One region of the Bacillus sp. FAU18 genome, then DNA from elsewhere that is predicted to be linked to it. Evidence: a T-box and tRNA genes for the amino acid it is inferred to sense, from the RefSeq annotation. Region 1 holds a T-box; the other holds one or more tRNA genes.
What was found. The T-box of region 1 lies ahead of thrS (threonine--tRNA ligase). A T-box ahead of a tRNA ligase gene usually reads a tRNA of that ligase, here a tRNA-Thr.

Region 1 (11,197 bases):
TTTCTTGTACATTGCTTTAATGACAGGCCATGACACGAGGTGCTCCCCGCCCATACCCATTGGGAACTTCCCTTTTTCTAAAATGCTGTCCACGTACTCTTCAATCATATCCAGGCTTCGCTGCGGATTTCCGAACGGCAGCGGAATGTCGCCGGCGTCAAAGAAGTTCAAGTCAGCCAGATCGCGGTCTAAATATGGGCTGTATTCCTCAAGGCCGATTGACACCTCACGGATTCTGCTTGGACCAAAGCGTGAGCCCGGGCGATAGCTGACTGTCCAGTCCATCGGCATGCCGTAAAGAATGGCGTCCGCCTCTTCCCACTCGGGACGGCTCGCGATAAATACTTTTCCTGAATAAGCTTCATCAAATCTCATCTATAATACCCTCGCTTTCCTGTAAAAAAGCGCAAGATTCGCTCCTGCGCCATACCTTCATTATTTAATCAGGTCACTCACAAATTTCGGCAGAACAAATGCCGCTTTATGAATATCTTTTGTGTAATATTTCGTCTCAATATCGAAGAAACGGCTGTCTTCCACTGCAAGCGGATCATATTTTTTCGAGCCAATTGTAAATGTCCACAAACCGCTTGGATATGTCGGAATGTTCGCCGTATACAGCTTCGTAATCGGGAAGATTTCCTTCACGTCGCGCTGTACATTTGTGATTAATTCGGGTGTAAACCATGGGTTGTCCGTCTGCGCAACGAAAATACCGTCTTCTTTCAGCGCTTTTGCGATTCCTGCGTAGAATCCTTTTGTAAACAGGTTTACAGCCGGTCCGACTGGTTCAGTTGAATCTACCATAATGACGTCGTATTGATTTTCAGATTTTGCAATGTGCATAAATCCGTCATCTACCTGCACGTCAACGCGCGGATCATCCAGTTTGCCTGCGATAGAAGGAAGGAACTTTTTAGAGTATTCGATCACCTTGCCGTCAATATCTACAAGTGTCGCTTTTTTCACGCTTGGATGCTTCAGGATTTCTCTGATAACGCCGCCATCACCGCCGCCGACTACAAGAACGTGCTCCGGATTTGGGTGCGTAAATAATGGCACATGCGCCACCATTTCGTGATAAACGAATTCGTCTTTTTCAGATGTCATCACCATGCCGTCCAAAAACAGCATGTTGCCGAACTCTTCTGTTTCCACCATTTCTAAATGCTGAAACTCCGTTTGTTCTGTATGTAACGTCTTGTTAACCTTCATCGTAATGCCAAAGTTTTTCGTCTGCTTCTCTGTGTACCAAAGTTCGCTCAATTGTCATCTCCCTTTCGAGGCTGTATTCATTTATTGTAAGCGTCTTATCAGCTTTTATTCTCGGTTGAAATCTCATTTTCACCTAAGGAAAAAGTATAGAGGATGGCGGGGAAAAAGTAAAGATGCGTCCTGTTCTGCGATGTTTAAAAACGATCTTTTTTTCTCATAATAGTAGAAACATAAAAAAAGGGGGGAACCCGTTGTGGATGCAATGACAAATAAACGGCTGAGACTGACGCTGAAAACCGTTCGCGCCTTTATCTTTTTAGGGGCTTTTGCGGCCTTGGCGGCAGCTGCCGTGTTTATGACTGTCATTTTGATAGCCAAATACCAGGGCGCTCCCTCGGTGCAAGTGCCGCAATCCACGATTTTGTATGCGAGTGACGGCTCAAAGCTCGGGGAAACGAACTACGGCGAAAAGCGCTATTGGGTCCCCTTAAAGGACATGAATCCGACGATCGTAAAAGCGACAGTGGCGATTGAGGACCAGAATTTCTACGATCATCACGGCTTTGATTATAAACGCATGGCCGGCGCGGCGCTTGCTGACCTGAAAGCATTTGCCAAGGTTCAGGGTGCAAGCACCATCACCCAGCAATATGCGAGAAACTTATACCTTGAACACGACAAAACGTGGAAACGGAAATGGAATGAGGCGTTCTATACGATCCGTCTGGAACAAAACTATTCTAAGGACGAGATATTAGAAGGCTATTTAAATACGATTTACTACGGACACGGCGCCTACGGCATTGAAGCAGCTTCCCGCCTGTATTTCGGCAAGCATGCCAAAAACCTGACGGATGCGGAGGCGGCGCTTCTGGCAGGAATCCCGAAAGGACCTTCCGGCTATTCACCGTATGTCAATGAGACGAAGGCCAAGGAGCGCCAGAAAACGATTGTGCGGATGATGGAAAAGCAGCAGATGATCAGCCAAAAGAAAGCGGATGAACTGATCAAGGAACCTCTTTCCTATCAGCCTTTGAATAAACAAGTTTCCAAGAGAAAGGCTCCTTATTTCTATGACAATGCGATGAGAGAGCTGGAGAAAAAGCTCGGCATGACACGGGAGCATATTGAAACGAGCGGGTTAAACGTCTATACAACGGTAGATAAACGGATGCAGCGCATCGCCGAGGAGACCATTACCGAAACGGTTAACGCGGGCTCTGACATTCAAGTCGGGTTTTCAGCCATTGATCCCCGCACCGGAAACGTTCTCGCTCTTGTCGGCGGCAGGGATTATCAAAAAAGCCCGTTTGACCGGACGACACAGGCGAAGCGCCAGCCTGCTTCGACGATCAAGCCGCTGCTGTACTATAAAGCGATTCAGAGCGGATTTACGCCAGTCACTTTGATGAAAAGCGAAGAAACCGAGTTTCAAATTGACGCAAAGGGAGAAACCTATTCTCCAAGCAACTATAACGGATACTATGCCAACAAGCCGATTACGCTTCTGCAGGCGCTGGCGCTTTCCGACAATATCTACGCTGTGAAAACGCATCTTTTTCTCGGCACGAACAAACTTGTAAAGACGGCAAAGGAATTTGGCATTACCGCCCATCTTCAAGCACTGCCGTCTCTGGCACTCGGCACCGAACCCGTACGCCCGATTGAGATGGTCAACGCCTATGCCATGCTCGCAAATGGCGGAAAGAAAATCGAACCGACTTTTATTTCAAGGGTAACGGACGCAGCCGGCCACGTGCTGTACGAAAACCCGAATCAGCATAAACAGGTGCTTGATGAAAAAGCCGCTTTTGTCACAGCGAGTATGATGACAGGCATGTTTGATACCGATTTAAATGGATATACGTCGGTTACGGGGCGAACGATAGCCAACCGCCTGACAAGAACGTATGCCGGAAAATCAGGAACCACCAGCGCAGACAGCTGGATGATCGGCTTCAATCCGAAGCTGGCCGCAGGTGTTTGGACCGGCTATGACAAAAACAGCACCATCGACTCGGTCGAAGAAAAAAGCTATGCTAAAACCATTTGGGCGGACTTCATGGAGGACGCGCTCAAAGGCGAACCAGAAACCGCGTTCAAGCCGCCAAAAGGCGTAACCGGTGTGTACATTGATCCGGAAACAGGCTACTCATCAGGTCCCGGCTGTGCCGCTAAGCATTACACATATTTTGTGAAAGGCACAGAACCAGCAAACGTGTGCTACGGGGCAGAACCCGCAAAACAAACAAAAGACCGGCTTCCATCCAAAGAAAAGCCCGCTTCCGAGAAAAAGTGGTGGGACAAATGGCTGGGGCGACATCATTGAAAATAACCCGGCTCCTCGGAGGCCGGGTTATTCGTATGGTTCCTTCATAATCGATGGAAGAATGTTAGACAATCGAGCTGAACAATCAGTTTTGGGATAAAGTGGTGAATTTCTTATTTCTTCGACGCCGGCTTTCATCTCCCAGTCGCCGACTCATATCCCCCTAAAAAATGAAAAACCCCGAGTCTTGTTTCGGCTCGGGATTTTCCATGTCCTATTTCTGTATCACCAGTTTACTCAATGTTTACGAAAAATATCTCAAATACTTTAAAAGTTCACAGAAAATTCATAAATTAATTGTTTTCCGGAAGCAGGCTCGTTTTTAACTCATCTGAGGAACGGTCCCATAGGCCCTGATCATGCTTTTTCAGAAATTCGCCTAGTACACGCTTCGAGCTGTCGTCCATTTTATCAACGATGATTTTCCGTTTCATGGATTTATCCATCAAATTCACATGCTCAGGCAGCGACTTGTAGCCTCTTCTGATGCTTCTGTCGACCGTCATTTCACAGGCTGTCACACCAGCGTAATAAGGCCCCTCTTCTTTTCTGTCAATCGTTACCCACACAAGCCAGTATGGTTTTCCGTTCGGAACTTCTTCTTTATTCGGGAGAAATTTAATTCCTTTTTCAACGGTGCTGCGGGCATGCATGGCGCCGATGTCTACGAACGCTTCTTTTTCCTCTACATCAACGAATACGGGAGAAATGTTATCAAGGCTGAGTGCCCCTACGCCAAAACCACCGTGTCCGTCTGTCGGATCACTTTTGATAATATTAAACCCGATTGATTTTTTCTTTTTTTTCTTCCATGAAGTTCTACCTCCTACAAAAGCGGTTGAAATATCGCTGAAAACAGCTTTAAAATCGAATCTCTTCCTGCATTGAGCATCGGCCACAGCACGTAAGATCCGAGCGGTGTCACAAACAGCACCAAAAATACGATAAAGCCGTAGCTCTCCGCCTGCGTCATTTTGGCACGCACGCCCGGCGGAACGAGATCTTCTATAATTCGATAGCCATCGAGCGGAGGAAGCGGCAGCAGATTAAATAAAAACAAGACAAGATTCAGCTGTATCCAAATAGAAAAAAACTGATCCAGCCCCGTGCTGAACGCCGCAAGCATTTCCATTCCGTACGCATGCATCAACACTAACAAAAAGAAACCAATAAACGCAAGAATCAGGTTACTGACGGGCCCGGCTATAGATACGAGCACACCGGCAAGCCGGGGTTTCTTAAAGAAGCGGCGATTCACGGGAATGGGGCGCGCCCACCCGAAGCCGGCCACCAAAATCAAAATGGTTCCGAACGGATCAAGGTGTTTAATGGGATTCAGCGTCAGTCTTCCTTGTTTTTTCGCCGTATCGTCACCGAATTTGTATGCGACATAAGCGTGGGCAAGCTCGTGCATCGTAAACGACACAATTAGCGTGATGACGAGGTATGGCATTAAAGATAACGGATAATATAAGAAACGGTCCAAGTGAGATATCCCTCTTTCTCAAAATGCAAGAATTTACTTTATTCAGTATACTATAAGAAGCCTCTTTTTCTAAAGAGAGGAAACGAGATAAAGGAGGATTCAGCACCCATGCCATACGTAACTGTCAAAATGCTCGAAGGCCGTACAGACGAGCAAAAACGCAATCTTGTCGAGAAAGTAACAGAAGCCGTAAAGGAAACAACCGGTGCTTCTGAAGAAAAAATTGTTGTCTTTATAGAAGAAATGAGAAAAGACCATTATGCCGTCGCAGGCAAACGCCTGAGCGATATGGAATAATCTCTATAAAGCCGGCGCTTCGCGCACCGGCTTTTATTATCCCTATTGAGCCAGCTTCGCAATAATCGCCAAGAACGTCTCTTTCTCTTCGGCTGTTAAACGTTCAAACATGCCGTCAATCAGCTGCTGGCGGTTTTCGATCATTTGTTCAGCCGCTCCCCGGCCCGATTCAGAAAGCGTAATCCATACAGTGCGGCGGTCATTGTTATTTCTGGATCTCTCAATAAACCCTTCCTGCTCTAAATGATTCAGAGCTGTGGTCGTGGCAGAGGGAGACAGTGTGACCTCCTTCAAAATATCCTTTATGGTGCAGCTCCCATGTCTGTATATGATCCGCAGAATAAACCCTCTTACATTATTCACGTGTTTCGGAACGGTGGCTTCATCTAATTGCTTCGTGCTTTTCAAATATTTTGTAAGTGCGTGATCCAGCAAATTTGCTTCCAGTTTGTCATGGTCCATGTCAATTTCCCCATTTCGAGATGCATTCATAACATACGAACGATATGATTTACTTATTATTTTACTGATTCCGAATAGGGAAAGTCAAAAAAGCAAAATGTGAATTCACAGCTTTTATCCTACATGCCTCGATTTTCCACCTGTTTCACAAGCTTATCTTTGAATGTCTGAAAAGGAACATGTTCATTCTGCTGATGTCCGAATCGGCGGACGTTTACCGCATCCTCCTGCTCCTCATGATCTCCAAGCACCAGCACGTACGGGATTTTCTGCACCTGCGATTCTCTGATTTTATAGCCCAGCTTCTCATTGCGCTCATCAATGCCGGCTCTTATCCCCACCTGCTTCAGCTCCGCCTGCACTTTTCTGCAATAGTCTAAGTGAACGTGCGAAACCGGTATGATTTGAACCTGGAGCGGTGCGAGCCAGACTGGAAAAGCCCCGCCGTAATGCTCGATCAAAATGCCGAAGAAACGGTCGATTGAGCCGAAAACCGCTCTGTGGATGACAACGGGACGAACCTTCTCATTGAGTTCGTTGATATATGTTAAATCAAATTTTTCCGGCATTTGAAAATCAAGCTGAATTGTCGCGCATTGGTGGCTCCGTTTCAGGGCATCTTTTATGTGGAAATCAATTTTCGGCCCGTAAAACGCCCCATCACCTTCATTGATCTCATAAGAGAGGCCAAGCTCCTCAAGGACGCGTGCTAAGGCACATTCCGACGCTTCCCAAAGGCTGTCATCGCCTAATGAATCCTCCGGGCGAGTCGAAAGCTCAACTGAATACTCGAAACCAAATGTCCGATATACCTCATCAATCAGCCGAATCGCTTCTTTGATCTCACTCTCAATCTGATCCTCCCGAACGAAAATATGGGCGTCATCCTGACAGAACGTCCGAACGCGAAGCATTCCGTTTAAAGCGCCGCTGTATTCATGGCGGTGCACCTGTCCGAATTCCGCCATGCGAATCGGCAGATCCCGATAAGAATACAGGCTGTTTTTAAAAATGAGCATATGGCCGGGACAATTCATCGGCTTCATTGCGAACCTTGTATCATCCACTTCTGAAAAGTACATATTGTCGCGATAATGGTCCCAATGGCCTGACTGCTCCCATAACCGCTGATTCATCATAAACGGCGTACGCACCTCATCGTAGCCGGCATTTGTTTGCAGCTCACGCGAGAAGCGCTCCAGCTCATTGCGGACAATCTGCCCTTTCGGCAAATAAAACGGCATCCCCGGCGCTTCTTCAGAAAACATAAACAGCCCTAACTGTTTGCCGAGCTTGCGATGGTCTCGTTTTGCCGCTTCTTCCAGCATATGCAGGTGCGCATCCAAATCTTTTTTCTTTTGAAACGCAACCCCGTACACCCGCTGCAGGACTTCATTTTTGCTGTCTCCGCGCCAATAAGCGCCTGATACTCTTGTCAGTTTGAACGCCTTGATCATTCCTGTAGAAGGGAGGTGCGGCCCGCGGCACAGGTCAACGAATTCCCCTTGCTGGTACAGTGTGATATCCTCCCCACGCGGAATATCCTTTAAAATCTCAAGCTTGAGCCGCTCGTCTTTTTGTGCAAACAGCTCTTCAGCCTCTTCGTAAGAAACCTCCATACGTTTGATTTCAAGGTTTTCATTTATTATGTTTTTCATTTCTTTTTCGATGGCCTCTAAGTCTCCTGATGCCAAGCTTTTCCCCAGCTTCATGTCATAGTAGAAGCCGTCTAAAATCACAGGCCCTACCCCCAATGACACTTCGCCGTACAGCCGTTTTACTGCTTGGGCCAGCACGTGCGCTGTTGTGTGGCGAAGCACCTGCAAGCCTTCTTGTGAATCGAGTGTGACAATCGAAAGCTCAGCATCTTCCTCCAGCTTGAAACTGAGATCAACAAGCTTGCCGTTGACCTGACCTGCGGCCGCTTTCTTTTGCAGACTGGAACTGATAGAACCAGCCGCTTCTTTGATTGTGATGCCTTTCGGATATTCCTGGATCTGTCCGTCCGGAAGCTGAATGTGTACATGTTTACTCATTTTAGAACACTCCTTATTCATTGTTGTATATAAAAAAACACACCCGTCCCGCAGATAGGGACGAGTGTGTGATTAACCCGTGGTTCCACCCAAGTTCCCGACAAATACTATGTTGTCGGCTCGGTGCTGTAACGCAGCATAGACGGCATTGGATACTTCAGTTCCCCAATGCTGCTCCAAGGCGGTAAATGATATTCCTAAGCTGGGAAGCTCTCACCTTTCCTTCCCTCTCTGAAAACCGTAACTATCATTCGTGTCCTTTTCATCGCATGTATTCAATTCATAAAAAAACACACCCGTCCCACAGATAGGGACGAGTGTGTGATTAACCCGTGGTTCCACCCAAGTTCCCGACAAATACTATATTGTCGGCTCGGTGCTGTAACGCAGCATAGACGGCATTGGATACTTCAGTTCCCCAATGCTGCTCCAAGGCGGTAAATGATATTCCTAAGCTGGGAAGCTCTCACCTTTCCTTCCCTCTCTGAAAACCGTAACTATCATTCGTGTCCTTTTCAACGCATTTATGTAGTTCATATAAAAAAACACACCCATCCCTCTAAAAGGGACGAATGTGTTGATCATCCGTGGTTCCACCCAAATTCCCGATCAATTACACATGGTGATCGGCTTGAAGATGCTGTAACGCAGCATGACGGTATCAGATACTTGTTTTCCCCGATACGGCTCAAAGGCGGTAAGCTGCTTTCCCTGCGTTAGGAAGATCTCAGCTGTCCTTCCCTCTCTGGAAACCGTAAAAAGCATCTCGTGTCCTTATCAGTGCCTGTTGTTTCAATAATTTTTTATATCTTACTATATATTCCCACAAAGCGCAATCAGTGATTTACATTTTTTTCTGACGCAACAGTTCCGTTATGGGCAACCAGAAACAGCCATACAAGCAATGCAGCGAGGCTGTATGCCGCTCCCATCATCAAAAACGTAAACCCGGCACCGGCATACCAAGTGGCGGACAGATGAATAATCACCCCGGTTATCGCTACGCCGACCAAGGCTCCGATTTGCCGGTTTGTATTTAACGCCGCACCGGCGATATTCGCATGTCTTTGCCCGGCAGCCTGCATGATCACAGTTGTCATGGCAGGAACTGTAATACCGGTACAGAGGTTCATAACAGACATCAATACCGCCAGCTGCCAATAAGGAAAATCCGGAGAAATCAGCACAAACAACAGCAATGCAATGATACAGCTGACCGCCATTGATACAAACATAAGCTGCCCGGCTTCAAACCGATTCGCCAGACGGGCAAACAGCAGATTGCCGATCACGAAGACCGCCATCATCGGCAGCAGCTCCACTCCAGCCATAAAGGAACTTGCGCCTCCTGCTTCCTGCAAAAAAAGGCTGAGCATAAACATGCCGCCAAAAAGGGCGAAATTCAGCAAAAACCCGATAAATTGGGCAGCTGAGAAGCGGCCGCTTTTGTATAAGGACGCCGGCAGGATGGGTGCTTTTGCAGAAATTTCCCGCAGCAAAAACAGCACAAATGCCAAAATCGCTGCAGTAAATGCTACAAGAATCACTGGCGAGCGCCAGCCCACTGAAGGCCCCTGTATCAAAGCATAGGAAAGAAACCCGAGAGCCATCATGCCAAGCAGATGCCCAACGATGTTCACGCGGCTGCTTTTTCCCGGAACGCGGCTGAGGATTCGGTAAGCTGAAATGAGCGCAGCAGCCCCTATTGGCACATTGATCAGAAAAATACTCTGCCAGCCCGCCAACTGTACCAGCACTCCCCCGATAAAGGGCCCAAGGCCTGAAGCGGCGGAAACAAGCGCGGCCCACAGCCCAAACATTCTCGCCCGCACCCGCTCATCAGGATAAGAGGCAGCCAAAAGGCTGAGTGAGCTTGGCATAAACAAAGCTGCTCCAATTCCCTGTATGAGACGTCCGGCAATCAGCATCTGCCCATTTATAGATGCAGCGCATACACAGGAGGCCAGAACAAAAACGGCTAGACCTAAGATATAGATCGTCTTCGAGCCGAAACGGTCAGCCAAGGCTCCGCCCGCCAGCAGAAGCGACGCAAAAGTAAGAATGTACCCGTCCACAACCCATGTTACACCTGAAAGTGACATTGAAAGAGTGTTTTTCATATCCGCCATCGCCACATTCACAACGGTCACATCAAGAGTTGCCATGAGGAAACCAAGTGCGAGCACGATCAGTACAGATATTCCTGTAGATGAATCTGTTTTGTGTAAAGATCCGCTATTTTTCATTACAATTGCCCTTTCACTTGCTTGATTACCCAATCATCTATTTTTTCAAGATCATACAATTCCCCGACTCTGTCCATGACATGCTGCAAGGATTCTTCTCTCATGAGATTGGCCCATTTATCCTCGATTTCCCCCATGACTGTCTCCAGCACACAGTGACTTTCTCCCTCAAATACAGATTGCAGCAGGCCTTTCCCCTGATACATCGAACCTCTGCCTTCAACCGCTTGATAAACATCATAAAGCGTAATGTCCGCCAAAGGCTTCGTCAGGGTAAAACCGCCCTTCGTCCCTGGTAAGGATTCTGCCAAACCGGCTTGAACTAATGTTCTCATCAGCTTCTTCAAGTAAGACGGAGACACACGCAATCGCTGGCTTATAGCCTCTGACGTCAAAGAAGCCTGTACCGGCAGCCGTGACAGTAACAGCAGCACAGAAACCGCCTGCTCCATTCCTGATTTCATTTTCATCCTATTCACTCCTGATTCATTATGGATAACTATTATCCATAATGAATCTCTTAGCAGATTTTGTCAATAAAAAAAGCAAAAGAAACGGATCATTTCTTTTGCTTGGTATGGTTAACAAATCTGCTTCAGTTCCTCTATGTATTGAAGCGCTTCGTCATATTCTTCATTTGTATATTTTTGCTTGCTTTTGATGGTAAAGACTTTTTCTTTCTTTTCCTCATCCTCAAGCCCGTCAAAGTAAAGGATCGTGGAAACAAGCTCTAAAAACCGTGATGAACGGCTGTTTACACTGTCAATATAGCCTTTCATATCCGGCATGTCCAGATCAGCATGGTCTAAAAATGCGGAGCCTGTCTCAGTCAGCGAATACCGGTATTGAAAGTAGCCGCCCTTTTTTTCCTTCACCTCATGCAGAAATCCAAGGTTGCACAGCTCTTCAATCTGGAGCGTCAGTTCCTCTGAATATGGTCCGTAAAAGTGAAAATCATATTTCTCATAGAAAGGAAACTGCATTTTCTTGGCGATATAAATCATTTTCTGCAGCTTCTTTCGCCCGATGATTTCTCCAGAATCCGAGAACACCTTCATCAGTTTTGCATGTTCTTTCAACAAATTCCCGACATCTCCTTTTTCCTTCTTTCCAATTTCTATGTCAG
Region 2 (11,197 bases), 760 kb from region 1:
AGTCCCGCAACGAGCGCAACCCTTGATCTTAGTTGCCAGCATTCAGTTGGGCACTCTAAGGTGACTGCCGGTGACAAACCGGAGGAAGGTGGGGATGACGTCAAATCATCATGCCCCTTATGACCTGGGCTACACACGTGCTACAATGGACAGAACAAAGGGCAGCGAAACCGCGAGGTTAAGCCAATCCCACAAATCTGTTCTCAGTTCGGATCGCAGTCTGCAACTCGACTGCGTGAAGCTGGAATCGCTAGTAATCGCGGATCAGCATGCCGCGGTGAATACGTTCCCGGGCCTTGTACACACCGCCCGTCACACCACGAGAGTTTGTAACACCCGAAGTCGGTGAGGTAACCTTTTAGGAGCCAGCCGCCGAAGGTGGGACAGATGATTGGGGTGAAGTCGTAACAAGGTAGCCGTATCGGAAGGTGCGGCTGGATCACCTCCTTTCTAAGGATATTATACGGAATATAAGACCTTGGGTCTTATAAACAGAACGTTCCCTGTCTTGTTTAGTTTTGAAGGATCATTCCTTCGAAACGTGTTCTTTGAAAACTAGATAACAGTAGACATCACATTCAATTAGTAACACAAGATATCACATAGTGATTCTTTTTAACGGTTAAGTTAGAAAGGGCGCACGGTGGATGCCTTGGCACTAGGAGCCGATGAAGGACGGGACGAACACCGATATGCTTCGGGGAGCTGTAAGCAAGCTTTGATCCGGAGATTTCCGAATGGGGAAACCCACCACTCGTAATGGAGTGGTATCCATATCTGAATTCATAGGATATGAGAAGGCAGACCCGGGGAACTGAAACATCTAAGTACCCGGAGGAAGAGAAAGCAAATGCGATTCCCTGAGTAGCGGCGAGCGAAACGGGATCAGCCCAAACCAAGAGGCTTGCCTCTTGGGGTTGTAGGACACTCTGTACGGAGTTACAAAAGAACGAGGTAGATGAAGAGGTCTGGAAAGGCCCGCCATAGGAGGTAACAGCCCTGTAGTCAAAACTTCGTTCTCTCCTGAGTGGATCCTGAGTACGGCGGAACACGTGAAATTCCGTCGGAATCCGGGAGGACCATCTCCCAAGGCTAAATACTCCCTAGTGACCGATAGTGAACCAGTACCGTGAGGGAAAGGTGAAAAGCACCCCGGAAGGGGAGTGAAAGAGATCCTGAAACCGTGTGCCTACAAGTAGTCAGAGCCCGTTAACGGGTGATGGCGTGCCTTTTGTAGAATGAACCGGCGAGTTACGATCCCGTGCAAGGTTAAGCAGAAGATGCGGAGCCGCAGCGAAAGCGAGTCTGAATAGGGCGCATGAGTACGTGGTCGTAGACCCGAAACCAGGTGATCTACCCATGTCCAGGGTGAAGTTCAGGTAACACTGAATGGAGGCCCGAACCCACGCACGTTGAAAAGTGCGGGGATGAGGTGTGGGTAGGGGTGAAATGCCAATCGAACCTGGAGATAGCTGGTTCTCTCCGAAATAGCTTTAGGGCTAGCCTCAAGGTAAGAGTCTTGGAGGTAGAGCACTGATTGGACTAGGGGCCCCTACCGGGTTACCGAATTCAGTCAAACTCCGAATGCCAATGACTTATCCTTGGGAGTCAGACTGCGAGTGATAAGATCCGTAGTCGAAAGGGAAACAGCCCAGACCGCCAGCTAAGGTCCCAAAGTATACGTTAAGTGGAAAAGGATGTGGAGTTGCTTAGACAACCAGGATGTTGGCTTAGAAGCAGCCACCATTTAAAGAGTGCGTAATAGCTCACTGGTCGAGTGACTCTGCGCCGAAAATGTACCGGGGCTAAACGTATCACCGAAGCTGCGGACTGTTCTTCGAACAGTGGTAGGAGAGCGTTCTAAGGGCTGTGAAGCCAGACCGGAAGGACTGGTGGAGCGCTTAGAAGTGAGAATGCCGGTATGAGTAGCGAAAGAGGGGTGAGAATCCCCTCCACCGAATGCCTAAGGTTTCCTGAGGAAGGCTCGTCCGCTCAGGGTTAGTCGGGACCTAAGCCGAGGCCGAAAGGCGTAGGCGATGGACAACAGGTTGATATTCCTGTACCACCTCCTCACCATTTGAGCAATGGGGGGACGCAGGAGGATAGGGTAAGCGCGGTATTGGATATCCGCGTCCAAGCAGTTAGGCTGGGAAATAGGCAAATCCGTTTCCCATAAGGCTGAGCTGTGATGGCGAGCGAAATATAGTAGCGAAGTTCCTGATTCCACACTGCCAAGAAAAGCCTCTAGCGAGGTGAGAGGTGCCCGTACCGCAAACCGACACAGGTAGGCGAGGAGAGAATCCTAAGGTGATCGAGAGAACTCTCGTTAAGGAACTCGGCAAAATGACCCCGTAACTTCGGGAGAAGGGGTGCTCTGTTAGGGTGCAAGCCCGAGAGAGCCGCAGTGAATAGGCCCAGGCGACTGTTTAGCAAAAACACAGGTCTCTGCGAAGCCGTAAGGCGAAGTATAGGGGCTGACGCCTGCCCGGTGCTGGAAGGTTAAGAGGAGCGCTTAGCGTAAGCGAAGGTGCGAATTGAAGCCCCAGTAAACGGCGGCCGTAACTATAACGGTCCTAAGGTAGCGAAATTCCTTGTCGGGTAAGTTCCGACCCGCACGAAAGGCGCAACGATCTGGGCACTGTCTCAACGAGAGACTCGGTGAAATTATAGTACCTGTGAAGATGCAGGTTACCCGCGACAGGACGGAAAGACCCCGTGGAGCTTTACTGCAGCCTGATATTGAATGTTGGTACAGCTTGTACAGGATAGGTAGGAGCCTTGGAAACCGGAGCGCCAGCTTCGGTGGAGGCATCGGTGGGATACTACCCTGGCTGTATTGACCTTCTAACCCGCCGCCCTTATCGGGCGGGGAGACAGTGTCAGGTGGGCAGTTTGACTGGGGCGGTCGCCTCCTAAAAGGTAACGGAGGCGCCCAAAGGTTCCCTCAGAATGGTTGGAAATCATTCGCAGAGTGTAAAGGCACAAGGGAGCTTGACTGCGAGACCTACAAGTCGAGCAGGGACGAAAGTCGGGCTTAGTGATCCGGTGGTTCCGCATGGAAGGGCCATCGCTCAACGGATAAAAGCTACCCCGGGGATAACAGGCTTATCTCCCCCAAGAGTCCACATCGACGGGGAGGTTTGGCACCTCGATGTCGGCTCATCGCATCCTGGGGCTGTAGTCGGTCCCAAGGGTTGGGCTGTTCGCCCATTAAAGCGGTACGCGAGCTGGGTTCAGAACGTCGTGAGACAGTTCGGTCCCTATCCGTCGCGGGCGCAGGAAATTTGAGAGGAGCTGTCCTTAGTACGAGAGGACCGGGATGGACGCACCGCTGGTGTACCAGTTGTTCTGCCAAGGGCATCGCTGGGTAGCTATGTGCGGACGGGATAAGTGCTGAAAGCATCTAAGCATGAAGCCCCCCTCAAGATGAGATTTCCCATTCCGCAAGGAAGTAAGATCCCTGAAAGATGATCAGGTTGATAGGTCTGAGGTGGAAGTGTGGCGACACATGGAGCTGACAGATACTAATCGATCGAGGACTTAACCATACTTTTGAATGATGTCACATCTGTTATCTAGTTTTGAGAGAACACTCTCAATTTGTTTGGTGGCGATAGCGAAGAGGTCACACCCGTTCCCATACCGAACACGGAAGTTAAGCTCTTCAGCGCCGATGGTAGTCGGGGGTTTCCCCCTGTGAGAGTAGGACGCCGCCAAGCAATTGCACGTTAGTGCAATTATGGAGGATTAGCTCAGCTGGGAGAGCATCTGCCTTACAAGCAGAGGGTCGGCGGTTCGAGCCCGTCATCCTCCACCATTTTTCATTATACATATCGGTTTTACATATATGCCGGTGTAGCTCAATTGGTAGAGCAACTGACTTGTAATCAGTAGGTTGGGGGTTCAAGTCCTCTTGCCGGCACCACTTTTATATGATATAATATTCAAGTCTCTTGTAAGAAGAGCCATTAGCTCAGTTGGTAGAGCATCTGACTTTTAATCAGAGGGTCGAAGGTTCGAGTCCTTCATGGCTCACCATTTACATGTTGCGGATGTGGCGGAATTGGCAGACGCGCTAGAATCAGGCTCTAGTGTCTTTACAGACGTGGGGGTTCAAGTCCCTTCATCCGCACCATTTCTGCGGAAGTAGTTCAGTGGTAGAACACCACCTTGCCAAGGTGGGGGTCGCGGGTTCGAATCCCGTCTTCCGCTCCAACTATACCATCCACGCCGGGGTGGTGGAATTGGCAGACACACAGGACTTAAAATCCTGCGGTAGGTGACTACCGTGCCGGTTCAAGTCCGGCCCTCGGCATTAAGTTTTGCGCCCGTAGCTCAATTGGATAGAGCGTTTGACTACGGATCAAAAGGTTAGGGGTTCGACTCCTCTCGGGCGCGCCATGATCTATATGAAATCGGGAAGTAGCTCAGCTTGGTAGAGCACATGGTTTGGGACCATGGGGTCGCAGGTTCGAATCCTGTCTTCCCGACCATTCTTGGGGCCTTAGCTCAGCTGGGAGAGCGCCTGCTTTGCACGCAGGAGGTCAGCGGTTCGATCCCGCTAGGCTCCACTTGGTTTCAAAAAATATTTGGCGGTGTAGCTCAGCTGGCTAGAGCGTACGGTTCATACCCGTGAGGTCGGGGGTTCGATCCCCTCCGCCGCTACCAATGGACCTTTAGCTCAGTTGGTTAGAGCAGACGGCTCATAACCGTCCGGTCGTAGGTTCGAGTCCTACAAGGTCCACCACTATACGGAGGAATACCCAAGTCTGGCTGAAGGGATCGGTCTTGAAAACCGACAGGGGTGTCAAAGCCCGCGGGGGTTCGAATCCCTCTTCCTCCGCCATACATATTCCTAATCATCGCGGGGTGGAGCAGTTCGGTAGCTCGTCGGGCTCATAACCCGAAGGTCGCAGGTTCAAATCCTGCCCCCGCAACCAAATTTTAAAATGGTCCGGTAGTTCAGTTGGTTAGAATGCCTGCCTGTCACGCAGGAGGTCGCGGGTTCGAGTCCCGTCCGGACCGCCATTTAAATACTTAGGCTCGGTAGCTCAGTTGGTAGAGCAACGGACTGAAAATCCGTGTGTCGGCGGTTCGATTCCGTCCCGAGCCACCATTTATCATTATATTTTGGCGGTTGTGGCGAAGTGGTTAACGCACCAGATTGTGGCTCTGGCATTCGTGGGTTCGATTCCCATCAATCGCCCCAAATAAAAATTGCGGGTGTAGTTTAGTGGTAAAACCTCAGCCTTCCAAGCTGATGTCGTGGGTTCGATTCCCATCACCCGCTCCATTTCTATATCGTCATGGGCCTGTAGCTCAGCTGGTTAGAGCGCACGCCTGATAAGCGTGAGGTCGATGGTTCGAGTCCATTCAGGCCCACCATGACTTTTGTATTCCACAGTAGCTCAGTGGTAGAGCTATCGGCTGTTAACCGATCGGTCGCAGGTTCGAATCCTGCCTGTGGAGCCAAATGGAGAAGTACTCAAGTGGCTGAAGAGGCGCCCCTGCTAAGGGTGTAGGTCGTGTAAGCGGCGCGAGGGTTCAAATCCCTCCTTCTCCGCCATATGATTACAGATATAATAATTATCGGCCCGTTGGTCAAGCGGTTAAGACACCGCCCTTTCACGGCGGTAACACGGGTTCGAATCCCGTACGGGTCATCCAGAAGCCTTGCATATCCTGCAAGGTTTTTTTGTTTTCTAAATCATGATATGTCTTAGATTTTGTTCTTTATTTTAAAAACAGACTACAAAAATCTCCATATATTTCGTTTTTCTTCAGAAAATGAAGTTAATTGTCTATAAGTATAAGCGCTTTCAGGAAAGGGCTTTTTTTTATTTCTTCGAATAAATACTATAAATGAAAACTATGATGTCAGAAAGGATGATTACATGGCCGCTGCCAGCCCGACAGCACATGATGTTTATCTTTTTCACGAAGGCAGTCTGTTTAAAAGCTATCAGCTGTTTGGCTCGCATTACCGTGAGCTGAATGGCAAAAGCGGATATGAATTCTGTGTGTGGGCGCCTCATGCGTCGGAAGTACGAGTGGCTGGAGATTTTAACAGCTGGTCTGGAGAAGAGCATGTGATGCACAGAGTGAATGATAATGGCATTTGGACGTTATTTATTCCAGGTATAGGAGAAAAGGAACGATATAAATATGAAATCGTGACGAATAACGGTGAGATCAGGCTGAAGGCAGATCCATACGCTATTTATTCAGAAGTCAGACCAAACACAGCGTCACTTACTTACAATTTGGAAGGGTATAGCTGGCAAGATCAAAAATGGCAAAAAAAACAGAAGGCTAAGATGCTGTATGAAAAACCTGTTTTCATTTATGAACTGCATCTTGGGTCTTGGAAGAAGCATTCTGATGGCAGGCATTATTCCTATAAAGAATTAAGTCAGACGCTTATCCCTTATATCAAGGAGCATGGGTTTACCCATATTGAACTGCTTCCGGTGTATGAGCATCCATATGATCGTTCATGGGGGTACCAAGGAACGGGGTATTACAGCCCGACAAGCAGGTTTGGCACACCGCATGATCTGATGAAGTTTGTTGATGAATGTCATCAACAAAATATCGGAGTCATTTTGGATTGGGTCCCCGGACATTTTTGTAAAGATGCACATGGACTCTATATGTTTGATGGAGAACCGCTTTATGAATACAAAGAAGAACGTGATCGGGAGAACTGGTTATGGGGCACGGCAAACTTTGACCTGGGAAAACCGGAAGTTCATAGTTTTTTAATTTCGAATGCGTTGTACTGGGCGGAATTCTATCATATAGATGGATTTAGGGTTGATGCAGTGGCTAATATCTTGTATTGGCCAAATCAGGATGAACGCCACACGAATCCATATGCTGTTGATTTTTTAAAAAAACTCAATCAAACCATGAGAGAGGCATATCCCCATGTGATGATGATTGCGGAAGATTCTACAGAATGGCCTCAAGTGACAGGTGCCGTTGAGGAAGGGGGGCTTGGTTTTCATTATAAATGGAATATGGGATGGATGAATGACGTACTGAAATACATGGAGACGCCGCCCGAAGAAAGGCGGCATTGTCATCAGCTTATCTCTTTTTCATTACTATATGCGTTTAGTGAGCATTTTGTATTGCCGTTTTCTCATGATGAAGTCGTATACGGAAAAAAATCACTTCTTAATAAAATGCCTGGCGACTACTGGCAGAAATTTGCCCAGTATCGGCTTTTGCTGGGCTATATGACAGTGCATCCCGGAAAGAAATTGATCTTTATGGGATCAGAGTTTGCCCAATTTGATGAATGGAAAGATACAGAACAGCTTGATTGGTTTTTGGACTCCTTCCCCATGCATCAGAAAGCCAGCGTTTTTACGCAAGATCTTCTCCGCTTTTACCAAAAAAGCAAAATCCTTTATGAGCATGACCATCGTGCACAATCGTTTGAATGGATTGATGTCCATAATGACGAACAATCAATCTTTTCTTTTATTCGTTATGGCAAAAAGCACGGTGAGGCGCTTGTCATCATTTGTAATTTTACACCCGTGGTCTATCATCAATATGATGTTGGAGTTCCTTTTTTTACTCAATACATTGAAGTGCTTAACAGTGACAGTGAAACATATGGAGGCTCAGGGCAAATCAACAAAAAGCCGTTATCGGCTAAAAAGGGAGCACTTCATCATAAACCGTGTTATATCACGATGACCATCCCCCCTTACGGCATCTCGATTTTACGGGCGGTTAAAAAAAGAGGAGAGATAAAAAGATGAAAAAACAATGTGTAGCCATGCTCCTTGCCGGCGGGAAGGGCAGCCGTCTCAGCGGATTAACAAAAAATATGGCCAAACCGGCTGTATCTTTCGGGGGAAAATACAGGATTATTGATTTTACCCTAAGCAACTGTTCTAATTCAGGCATAGACACAGTCGGGATTTTAACGCAATATCAGCCGCTTGAGCTGAATTCCTATATTGGGATCGGCAGTGCATGGGACCTGGATAGATATAATGGCGGCGTGACGGTTTTACCCCCTTATGCCGAGTCATCAGAAGTCAAATGGTATAAAGGGACGGCAAGCGCCATTTATGAAAATCTCAATTATTTGAATCAGTATGATCCTGAGTATGTACTGATTTTATCAGGAGATCACATATACAAAATGGACTACGGCAAAATGCTTGATTATCACATTGAAAAGAAAGCAGATGTGACCATCTCTGTCATCGAAGTGGGCTGGGAGGAAGCAAGCCGGTTCGGCATCATGAAGGCCAATCCAGATGGGACGATCACACATTTTGATGAAAAGCCCAAATTCCCTAAGAGCAATCTTGCCTCAATGGGAATTTATATATTCAATTGGCCGCTTTTGAAACAGTATCTTGAGATGGACGATCAAAACCCTTATTCTAGCCACGACTTCGGCAAAGACATTATTCCTCTGCTTTTGGAGGAGAAAAAGAAGCTTTCTGCTTATCCGTTCAAGGGATATTGGAAGGATGTCGGAACGGTGCAGAGCTTGTGGGAAGCCAATATGGATTTGTTAAAAGAGGACTCGGAGCTGAAGCTGTTTGAACGCAAATGGAAAATTTACTCCGTCAATCCAAATCAGCCTCCGCAATTTATTTCATCTGATGCGCAGGTTCAAGACTCGCTTGTGAACGAAGGTTGTGTTGTATATGGAAATGTGTCTCACTCCGTTCTTTTTCAAGGTGTGACTGTCGGTAAGCATACGACTGTTACATCATCCGTCATAATGCCGGATGTGACGATTGGGGAGCATGTAGTCATTGAAAATGCCATCGTTCCTAATGGGATGGTGCTGCCGGATGGCGCAGTGATTCGCTCCGAAAAAGACATTGAAGAGGTGCTGCTCGTTTCAGAGGAATTTGTAGAAAAAGAATTGATTTAATTACTGAAGAGGGGGCAGAGTCAGTGTTCAATAATCAAATGTTAGGTGTTATAGATGAAACCACATATAAGCATTCTCTTCAGGATTTAACAGCACAGCGGTCGCTCGGGGCGATCCCTTTTGCCGGCAGGTACCGTCTGATTGATTTTATGCTTTCCAACATGGTGAATGCGGATATTAGGAGTGTTGCAATTTTTCCGAAGTATCGTTACCGTTCGCTCATGGATCACCTTGGAGCGGGTAAGGAATGGGATTTGCACCGGAAAAAGGACGGCCTCTTTTTTTTCCCGTCTCCCCATCTTCATCACGAATACGATGAATTCGGGTCCTTTCGCCAGTTTTCGGACCATCTAGATTACTTCCACAGAAGCACGCAGCAATATGCTGTTATCTCCAACAGCCATACCGTATGCAACATTCAATTTCAATATGTGCTGAAACGCCATCAGGAGGTTGGCTGCGACGTCACCGAGGTATTTCAGGACGGCCAGTCGCTGCAAATCTATATCATGTCAACAACGCTTTTAAAGGATCTGATCTACGGACATAGCGAAAAAGGCTATAAAACCATTCAGGAGGCTGTTGAAAAGGAATCTTCCGCCCTGACCATTTGCCCATATGAATATTCAGGTTATGCCGCTGTCATTGATTCGGTGGAAAAATATTATACCCACAGTATGGAGCTCATTCAGCCTCGTTTTTGGCAGCAGGTGTTTTTGCCGCAGCAGCCGATCTATACAAAAGTGAAGGATGAGCCGCCTACGAAATACGGAAAGCACAGCACTGTCAAAAACTCTTTGGTGGCAAACGGCTGTGTGCTTGAAGGAGAGGTTGAAAACTGCATTTTGTTCAGGGCGGTCCATGTCGGAAAGGGTACGAAGCTGAAAAACTGTATTATTATGCAAAAAACGCAGATTGGCGAGGATTGTCTTCTTGAGCAGGTCATTTCGGATAAGGACGTTAAAATCGGCAAGGCGACGGAAGCTGCAGGAACAGCTGAGCAGCCGCTTGTATTAAGAAAAGGTTTGGTGCAAGGAGAGCTGATGAATTCTTGAAGATATTATTTGCTGTGTCAGAATGCACCCCATTTGTTAAATCAGGAGGTCTTGCCGATGTAGCAGGTGCTCTGCCAAAGGCACTTGCACGATTAGGCAATGAAGTAGCTGTGATGCTGCCGAAGTACAGCCAAATACCTGAACCGTGGAAAAAGCGTATGAAAAAAAAGGCTGAGTGTACGGTAGCTGTCGGCTGGCGTCAGCAATATTGCGGAATTGAACATATGGCCAAAGATGATGTGAATTATTACTTCATCGACAATGAGTACTATTTCAACAGGGATTCGTTGTACGGGCATTATGATGACGGTGAGCGGTTTGCCTTTTTTTCAAGAGCTGTGCTGGAGGCTGCCAAAGTTGTGAATGTTCCAGCCGATATTGTTCATACTCACGATTGGCATACAGCGATGGTCAATTATTTGCTGAAAGAGGAGTACAGAAAACATCCTTTTTATGAACGGATGAAAAGCGTGCTTACGATCCACAACCTGCAGTTTCAAGGCATATTCCCTCCTGATGTCACACATGACTTGCTGGGTCTTGAGATGGATCATTTTCATTATGAAAGGTTAGAATGCAACGGATTTGTTAATTTTATGAAGGCGGGCATCATTGCGGCTGATCATGTGACAACTGTGAGCCCCACTTACAGAAATGAAATATTGACTCCGTATTATGGTGAGCAGTTGGAACAGGTTTTGCAATATAGGGAAAATGATGTAACCGGCATATTAAATGGCATTGATGATACGTTCTATCAGCCGAAAAGCGATCCTTATATAGAGGCGCAATACGATTCAGGGGATCTTGCATGCAAGTTGGAAAACAAAACGAAGCTTCAGCGGCGGATGGGGCTTCCAGAGAAAAACGATATTCCGCTGATCAGTATGGTGACAAGGCTCACTAAACAAAAGGGGCTTGATCTTGTCCGCAGAATTATGCACGAACTTCTTGAGGAGCAAGACATACAGCTGGTTGTGCTGGGCACAGGAGAACGTGAATTTGAAGATTATTTCCGGTATGCAGAATTTGCTTTTCATGAGAAGTGCCGGGCTTATATCGGGTTTGATGAGCCGCTAGCTCATCAAATTTATGCGGGCTCTGATATGTTTTTGATGCCGTCGAAATTTGAGCCGTGCGGTTTGGGGCAGCTCATTGCTCTTCAATATGGCGCCATTCCGATTGTCAGGGAAACGGGCGGTCTTTACGACACTGTTCGTGCCTA

Region 2: it has a tRNA-Thr gene. The T-box ahead of thrS (threonine--tRNA ligase) is inferred to sense a tRNA for this amino acid. The anticodon was not compared.

The regions. Positions count from the first base shown of each region.
Region 1 is NZ_JBVYHZ010000004.1:1,738,056-1,749,252, forward strand. It holds gene speB (agmatinase) at 1-375, opposite strand, end outside; gene speE (spermidine synthase) at 436-1,266, opposite strand; gene AC0OMU_RS20035 (transglycosylase domain-containing protein) at 1,469-3,544, shown strand; gene AC0OMU_RS20040 (YwhD family protein) at 3,838-4,389, opposite strand; gene AC0OMU_RS20045 (site-2 protease family protein) at 4,371-5,030, opposite strand; gene AC0OMU_RS20050 (2-hydroxymuconate tautomerase) at 5,139-5,327, shown strand; gene AC0OMU_RS20055 (MarR family transcriptional regulator) at 5,370-5,789, opposite strand; gene thrS (threonine--tRNA ligase) at 5,909-7,825, opposite strand; T-box leader at 7,879-8,100, opposite strand; T-box leader at 8,132-8,353, opposite strand; T-box leader at 8,387-8,615, opposite strand; gene AC0OMU_RS20065 (MFS transporter) at 8,662-10,071, opposite strand; gene AC0OMU_RS20070 (Rrf2 family transcriptional regulator) at 10,071-10,541, opposite strand; gene AC0OMU_RS20075 (YwgA family protein) at 10,653-11,153, opposite strand; gene AC0OMU_RS20080 (HD domain-containing protein) at 11,189-11,197, opposite strand, start outside.
Region 2 is NZ_JBVYHZ010000004.1:978,277-989,473, reverse strand. It holds rRNA gene AC0OMU_RS16195 (16S ribosomal RNA) at 1-450, shown strand, start outside; rRNA gene AC0OMU_RS16190 (23S ribosomal RNA) at 621-3,548, shown strand; rRNA gene rrf (5S ribosomal RNA) at 3,604-3,719, shown strand; tRNA gene AC0OMU_RS16180 (tRNA-Val) at 3,742-3,817, shown strand; tRNA gene AC0OMU_RS16175 (tRNA-Thr) at 3,850-3,925, shown strand; tRNA gene AC0OMU_RS16170 (tRNA-Lys) at 3,963-4,038, shown strand; tRNA gene AC0OMU_RS16165 (tRNA-Leu) at 4,049-4,135, shown strand; tRNA gene AC0OMU_RS16160 (tRNA-Gly) at 4,141-4,215, shown strand; tRNA gene AC0OMU_RS16155 (tRNA-Leu) at 4,230-4,315, shown strand; tRNA gene AC0OMU_RS16150 (tRNA-Arg) at 4,325-4,401, shown strand; tRNA gene AC0OMU_RS16145 (tRNA-Pro) at 4,417-4,493, shown strand; tRNA gene AC0OMU_RS16140 (tRNA-Ala) at 4,499-4,571, shown strand; tRNA gene AC0OMU_RS16135 (tRNA-Met) at 4,592-4,668, shown strand; tRNA gene AC0OMU_RS16130 (tRNA-Ile) at 4,671-4,747, shown strand; tRNA gene AC0OMU_RS16125 (tRNA-Ser) at 4,754-4,846, shown strand; tRNA gene AC0OMU_RS16120 (tRNA-Met) at 4,864-4,940, shown strand; tRNA gene AC0OMU_RS16115 (tRNA-Asp) at 4,952-5,028, shown strand; tRNA gene AC0OMU_RS16110 (tRNA-Phe) at 5,041-5,116, shown strand; tRNA gene AC0OMU_RS16105 (tRNA-His) at 5,134-5,209, shown strand; tRNA gene AC0OMU_RS16100 (tRNA-Gly) at 5,220-5,293, shown strand; tRNA gene AC0OMU_RS16095 (tRNA-Ile) at 5,309-5,385, shown strand; tRNA gene AC0OMU_RS16090 (tRNA-Asn) at 5,398-5,472, shown strand; tRNA gene AC0OMU_RS16085 (tRNA-Ser) at 5,476-5,566, shown strand; tRNA gene AC0OMU_RS16080 (tRNA-Glu) at 5,592-5,663, shown strand; gene glgB (1,4-alpha-glucan branching enzyme) at 5,895-7,778, shown strand; gene AC0OMU_RS16070 (glucose-1-phosphate adenylyltransferase) at 7,775-8,917, shown strand; gene glgD (glucose-1-phosphate adenylyltransferase subunit GlgD) at 8,941-9,972, shown strand; gene glgA (glycogen synthase GlgA) at 9,969-11,197, shown strand, end outside.